Phyllobacterium zundukense: one gene and its partner. The protein of the gene in region 2 interacts with the protein of the main gene of each other region in a pairwise test. Links are inferred from orthologs where the notes say so. Each region holds a gene or a part of one and is shown on either strand. Other genes may lie near its edges.

Region 1 (3,159 bases), 470 kb from region 2 along the record:
AAATCTGAAAGCGCGTACGCCGTACAAATCGCGCTTGAGAACAAGGTGAATGATCAAGGTAAAGACGGGGTTAATGGATCCAGACAAATTCAACCTAAAGCCTTTCAGGTTCTGATTGATAACAGTACTTCACCCCACCCCGGACCTTTGGTCCGACCCTCCCCATCAAGGGGAGGGTGGAAAGCGGCCGGCTGGGCACCCCTACCTCCCCCTAGATGGGGGAGGTCGCGGCGAAACTGCGGGTGGGGGTGAGATCAACAACTTCTTGAATAAATGAAGGTCTAAGCAGGGCCAAGCAGCACATCGGAAGGTCCGCGCGTGCGGTCGCAGCGATAGCGCACCTCGTAGCGCGGATCGAGGATAAGGGTGACATCCTGCGCGGTGCAGTTGCGCTCGGTAGACCGCAAATATTGCTCGGCAGCATCGCGGTAGACGACGGGAGGTGTGGAACCGAGACCAAGTCCTTTAACAAACCCTTGCGTTGCCGAAGCGCTGCCTGCCGGTCCGATCATTAGCCGGCTTTGCGCGATGTTGTCATAGATTGTGTATCTGTCGCCATTGGCTGCTTTGTATTGCTGGGGCGAAATTCCCGCATAATTATCCTTGGCGTATGAAATTGCGGCGCATCCTGCCAATGCAGCCAGTAACATCGGGGCAATCGTTCGAAACAACGTTCTCATAATCAAATCTCCTCAATCCCAAGATTCACGCTCTGACGCGGCGAAAATGGTGTTTTTCTGCGCTCCGGTGCTCGAAAACCACCATTTTCGCCGTGTCAGAACTGGAACCATCACTCCTGAACCAAACTCCCCAACAAATCCGAAAGAACAAAAGCTGCTGCTGCAGGAAGATCCTCGGCAATCAGGCCGAAACGCAGGCTGCGTGCCGCCGCGCCGTGAATGAAGACCGCCGCACAGGCGGCCTCGAATGCAGGCATGCCCTGTGCCATCAAACCGGCGGCAAGACCCGCGAGAACGTCGCCCGAACCTGCGGTGGCCAAAAGCGGCGTACCATTGGTATTGATCGCGGCGCGACCATCAGGCGATGCGATAACAGTGTCGGCGCCCTTATAGATGATGATCGCATGGGAACGGGCAGCAGCCGCGCGGGCCCGTTCGACCTTTGAAGGCATGTCTTTCTCGCCAATATCGGGAAAGAGACGTTTGAACTCGCCATCGTGCGGTGTCAGCACCAGGCGGATTTCCGGTGCGCTGCGCGAGGCGTTGAAGAGGATGTCCGGATGGTCCCGAAACGATGTGATCGCGTCGGCATCGAAGACCAGTTTCGCAGCCTGGTTCCGCAGCAGGGCGAGGGCAAAGTCGCGGGCTTTTTCACCAATACCGAAACCCGGTCCGAGAACGAAGCTTGTGGCCTTGCGTGTTTCGATAAAAGATCGCAAATCTTCCGGGTGGTCGCAGCGGCTGAGCATGATCGAGGTCAGGTGGGCGGCATTGACGCCTAGCGCTTCCGCCGGCGACAGAAGTGTCACGGCGCCCGCACCGCTTCTAGCCGCCGCCAATGCCGATAGCCGCGCGGCGCCTGTTGCGGTCGCACCGCCGGAAAACACTGCAACGTGACCGCGCTTGTACTTGTGGGTATTGGCTCCCGGCGCCGGCAGCAGGCCTCGCCAAAGGTCGCGCGTGTTTTCAAAACAGCGTGGTTGGATATCGTGCAGAATGTCCTCGGCTATGCCGATATCTGCGACGGTCAACTCGCCGCACAGACGCCGCCCCGGATACAGCAAGTGGCCGGGTTTCTTGCGGAAAAACGTGATTGTGCTTGTCGCGTTGAACACCGGACCGAGCGGCTGGCCAGTCAAGCCATCAAGCCCCGAAGGCACATCGACGGCGACGCGCTTAACCGGGGCTTCGTTGGCGCGCCCGATCGCGGCGGCCGCTTCGCCTGTCACCTCTTTGTTCAATCCTGCACCGAACAGCGCATCGACAATGAGGCTGCCCGAGTTTGGCCGGAACTCCCCGATGGGACGCGGCTGGAGCGGACAGTCCTGAAGCGCTCGTGCCGCATCGGTCTGCGGCTTCGGTGTGCCGGATGACCAGACATCTACCGTCGCACCGCTCTCGGCGAGCAGCCTTGCAACGACATAGCCATCACCGCCATTGTTTCCGGGTCCGCACAGGACATGAAATTGCGATGTGCCGCCATGTTTGGCGAGAAGGTGGCGGGCAACGGCAGAACCGGCATTCAGCATCAGGCCGTAGCCATCGCAAGGACCGGCCGCGATCGTCCGCCTGTCCGCTTCACCCATCTCTCCAGGCGTCAAAATTTCGTGGGTCATTTAGGGTCAGGACCTATTGATATGATCGAAATGGAATTTCTGCGAACAAAGTAGAGGTTTCGCAACTGCCGCGTAACCCTTCAACGCAGCAATGCATCCAAAGTTCATTTCGAACGTTCCTGTGTTGCAACTTTTGGAGGTAAGTCATGGCTGTAACAGGCATCAAGGAAAATATGGAAGTCATCGGAGCGGATGGTGTCCATGTCGGCACGGTGGACCGTGTGGATGGCGCGCGCATCAAACTGACGAAAAAGGATAGCGGGGAGGGCTCGCACAGGGGCCATCATCATTATATTTCAACGTCGCTGGTCGCGGAAGTGGAAGGCAACAAGGTTCGGCTGTCGGCCAATTCGGATGTGGCAGTGATGTTTGAAGAAGAGAAATCCGAAAAGTAATCTTTATCGCCTGAAGAGCTCTTCAGGCCTGTCAGACAGCACCCAACCGCACCAGCACCGCACGCGGAATGCCGTAGTGGCGGATCGCATCGTCGTGATTTCGCAGGCCGCATAATTCGCGCTGGATGAAATAGGCGTGGACTGCACGTGCCGCCGCCTTGAGCTCGGGCAGGCGCTCCGGTTCCGGTGCGGCGTGAAGCTTTTCCAATGTCTGTTCGACCTTTTCTCCGGCACGGCCAAGCGCGGCGGCCATTTCCGCCATGATTTCCATATCAAGGGCGTTTGGCGGGCTGTCGCGGTCGAACCTGGCGGCGATGCTTTGCGGTGGTCTGAATGACATGGCGGTCTATCAATTCTTGGCTACGGGATGGCTGCGATTCGAGCATAAAGCCCATGCGCGCGCAAGAAGCGGCGGAACATTAGCGGACGCGGGGGATTACCTTTGAAAGGAAGGAGGTACGATATGGG
Region 2 (3,067 bases):
TCTGATCGATGCGCATGCCGGCGGCCTCGGGACTTTAGGGGCAGCCGGCGAGGGGGTAACCTCGGACATCGAACGCCGTCTTGCCTACATCTTCGGCACCTCGGCTTGTTCCATGGCTTCCAGCCAAGAGCCCGTGTTCGTAGATGGCGTATGGGGGCCATACTTCTCCGCCATGATCCCGGGTCTTTGGCTCAACGAAGGCGGACAATCGGCCGCCGGCGCTGCGATCGACCACCTCGTGGCGATGCATCCAGCGTCGGCATCGGTTACCGAGCTTGCCGAAGCGGCCGGGACATCGCTTGTCGGTTGGCTCGACGCAGAGGCGTCCAAAATGTGCAGCAAACCAGAGGACGTTATGGCTCTGGCACATCGGATCCATGTCGTTCCGGAATTTCTGGGAAACAGATCGCCAAACGCCGATCCGGATGCACGCGCAGTCCTAGCTGGTTTGAGCCTTGATGCGGGAATACCCGACCTCGTCGCTTTGTACATCGCCGGGCTCTGCGGAATCTGCTACGGGCTCAAACAGCTTCTGGTCAAATTGGGCGAAGATGGAATTCCGATCGACCTGATCATGGCAAGCGGCGGCGCGGCGCAAAGCGACCTCGTCAGGCAGTTGTTGGCTGACGCTACAGGTGTCCGGGTGGCGGCAATTGACAACCCTGAACCTGTTCTGCTCGGCTCGGCCATGCTGGCCGCGGTGGCTTCTGGTCATCGCGCGAACCTGGCCGATGCGATGGCTACCATGTCAAGGATCTCGCGAGTCTTCGAGCCCGTCCAAGGCACACTCAAGAGGGTCCACGAAATACGCTACAGCATCTTTAAAAGGCTCCAGTCGGTCGATCGGGAGATAAGAATGGACCTTCAGATGGGATTGCAGCAGTAGAGCTTGAACTTTACTCGACGTGCCAGCTGCTCGAAGTGGAATGATTTCCGCAAGGCGCAAATGCAGTGCCGATTCCTCCGTAGCCAGTGATGGTGAGAGCTCCGACTGCGGACACAGCTACATACGGGGGCGAGCCGGTTAGTCGCGATGGTGCCAGATGGCCATTGTGGTCCTGCTTTTCTGCTGGAAATACGACGGTGATCTAGCGGTGTCGAACACTCATCCGATCTTATTCTGGTAAATTGATAGGAGGATGCAACTTGACGATTTTTCGAAAAGGCAACAAAAACAATAATACGTAGAAAGAATATGGTGCCCCCGGAGAGACTCGAACTCCCGACCCTCTGATTACAAATCAGATGCTCTACCAACTGAGCTACAAGGGCAGCGGCGTCCGATTAGCACAAACCTTCCGTCTGTAAAATGAAAAATATCATTTGCCAGAAATAAATACCTGGCCCCGTTATCCACGTCCCTTCAATCTTTGCTGGTCAAGAAGCGTTGCGCTGCATAAAGCGAAATGGCCGCTGCGTTCGATACATTCAGCGATTTGATCGCGCCGGGCATATCAAGCCGCGCAAGGTGCGTGACGGTTTCACGTGTTTTCTGCCGCAGGCCTCTGCCTTCGGCGCCAAGCACCAGGGCGATCCGGCCATTGGACATCGTGTTTTCCAGCTCCAGCGGGCCTTCCGAATCAAGGCCGATGGTCGTGAAGCCGATTTCATGCAACTCGGCGATGGCGTCAGCGAGATTTCGTACCTCGACATGCGGGATGAGTTCGAGGGCGCCAGACGCGGCTTTGGCCAGAACACCCGATTCTTGCGGGCTGTGGCGAGCCGTCGTGATAATGGCACCGGCACCGAAGGCGACAGCCGAGCGCATGATAGCGCCGACATTGTGCGGATCGGTCACCTGATCAAGAATGAGCAGCAGCGAGCTGGCCTGCAGCGCCTTTAGCGATTGCGGCTTCAACGGTTGAGCTTCGATCATCACGCCCTGATGCACCGCGTCGGAGCCGGTCTCCCTGTCGATGGCGCGAGGCTCGACGATGTCAACGTCGAAGGGCAGGGCGTCGGTATCGGTGATCTCCAGCCGGTCCAGCGCGTTTTTGGTAACGAGCATCCGCTTGATCTTGCGGGCGGGATTGTCCAGCGCTGCACGCACCGTATGCAGGCCGTAAAGCCGTACGAGTCCTTCCGGCGCAGGCGTGCCGCTGACAGCTGGTCGTGAGGCGCGTTCGGCCTGCTGCGGCGGTCCCCCGGCCTTTTGATCGCGGAACTGACGACGTAGCGTCGCGTAGTGTGAATCTTTTTGTGTATGGGTGGGTTTTTGATCGGCCATGGCGCGACATATAACCTTTCATGGCGCCGGGCGATATATGCTTTTGGCGGAAAATGCGCGCACCGGTTGCTCCGCCGTCATATTTCTTTAGTCTATTTCCACAAGCCGTTCATTTTCTGCAGGGAAGTGTTGACACCACGGAGGCTAGTCGGCATAAGGCCCTCCGCAAGCAGCGGCCTGGATACAACGTCCGGAAAGTTGTCTGCAGAGTGCCAAATGGCGCGGTTCCATCGGCAGTGACCGGAGGAGTGCCCGAGTGGTTAAAGGGGACGGACTGTAAATCCGTTAGCTTGGCTTACGTTGGTTCGAATCCAACCTCCTCCACCACTGCCGGAACCGACCGCCTGGCGCATAGGCCAAAGCCCGATTCGGTTTTGGAACAGTTATGCGCTATCTATGTGTTGCTGTATTCTGCCCCGTCCAGAAGGAGGCACGGATCAGCGAGATATGCGGGTATAGCTCAGTGGTAGAGCAGCAGCCTTCCAAGCTGAATATGCGGGTTCGATTCCCGCTACCCGCTCCAGATTTGCTGACGGACGGCGCGCTGTCTCGTCTGAGCTACAAACATGGTGCCGGCCCTAGACCGGTTGTGATGACGAGAGAACGACAGTTATGGCTAAGAGCAAGTTTGAACGTAACAAGCCGCACGTCAACATTGGCACGATTGGTCACGTTGACCATGGCAAGACGTCGTTGACGGCCGCGATTACGAAGTATTTCGGTGAGTACAAGCCGTACGACCAGATTGACGCAGCGCCGGAAGAAAAGGCGCGCGGCATCACCATTTCGACGGCACACGTCGAATATGAGACGCCAGCCCGTCACTATGCGCACGTCGAT

Evidence for each region.
Region 1: the proteins of rlmB (region 2) and N8E88_RS26010 interact in binary tests that used the Escherichia coli proteins (3 or more experiments, as listed by UniProt). The link is inferred for Phyllobacterium zundukense from one-to-one orthologs.

The regions. Positions count from the first base shown.
Region 1 is NZ_CP104973.1:2,780,659-2,783,817, forward strand. The notes cover bases 44-2,877. They hold N8E88_RS26010 (NAD(P)H-hydrate dehydratase), read right to left. Parts: upstream 2,297-2,877; coding sequence 791-2,296; downstream 44-790. Other genes in these bases: N8E88_RS26005 (hypothetical protein), read right to left, coding at 282-680; N8E88_RS26015 (DUF2171 domain-containing protein), read left to right, coding at 2,443-2,691; N8E88_RS26020 (DUF6665 family protein), read right to left, coding at 2,723-2,877. Also shown: more of N8E88_RS26020, read right to left, coding at 2,878-3,031; N8E88_RS26025 (hypothetical protein), read left to right, coding at 3,155-3,159. UniProt on the Escherichia coli protein: Bifunctional enzyme that catalyzes the epimerization of the S- and R-forms of NAD(P)HX and the dehydration of the S-form of NAD(P)HX at the expense of ADP, which is converted to AMP.
Region 2 is NZ_CP104973.1:3,254,746-3,257,812, reverse strand. The notes cover bases 296-3,037. They hold rlmB (23S rRNA (guanosine(2251)-2'-O)-methyltransferase RlmB), read right to left. Parts: upstream 2,228-3,037; coding sequence 1,364-2,227; downstream 296-1,363. Other genes in these bases: tuf (elongation factor Tu), read left to right, coding at 2,840-3,037; N8E88_RS28335 (FGGY-family carbohydrate kinase), read left to right, coding at 296-886. Outside these bases: more of N8E88_RS28335, read left to right, coding at 1-295; more of tuf, read left to right, coding at 3,038-3,067. UniProt on the Escherichia coli protein: Specifically methylates the ribose of guanosine 2251 in 23S rRNA.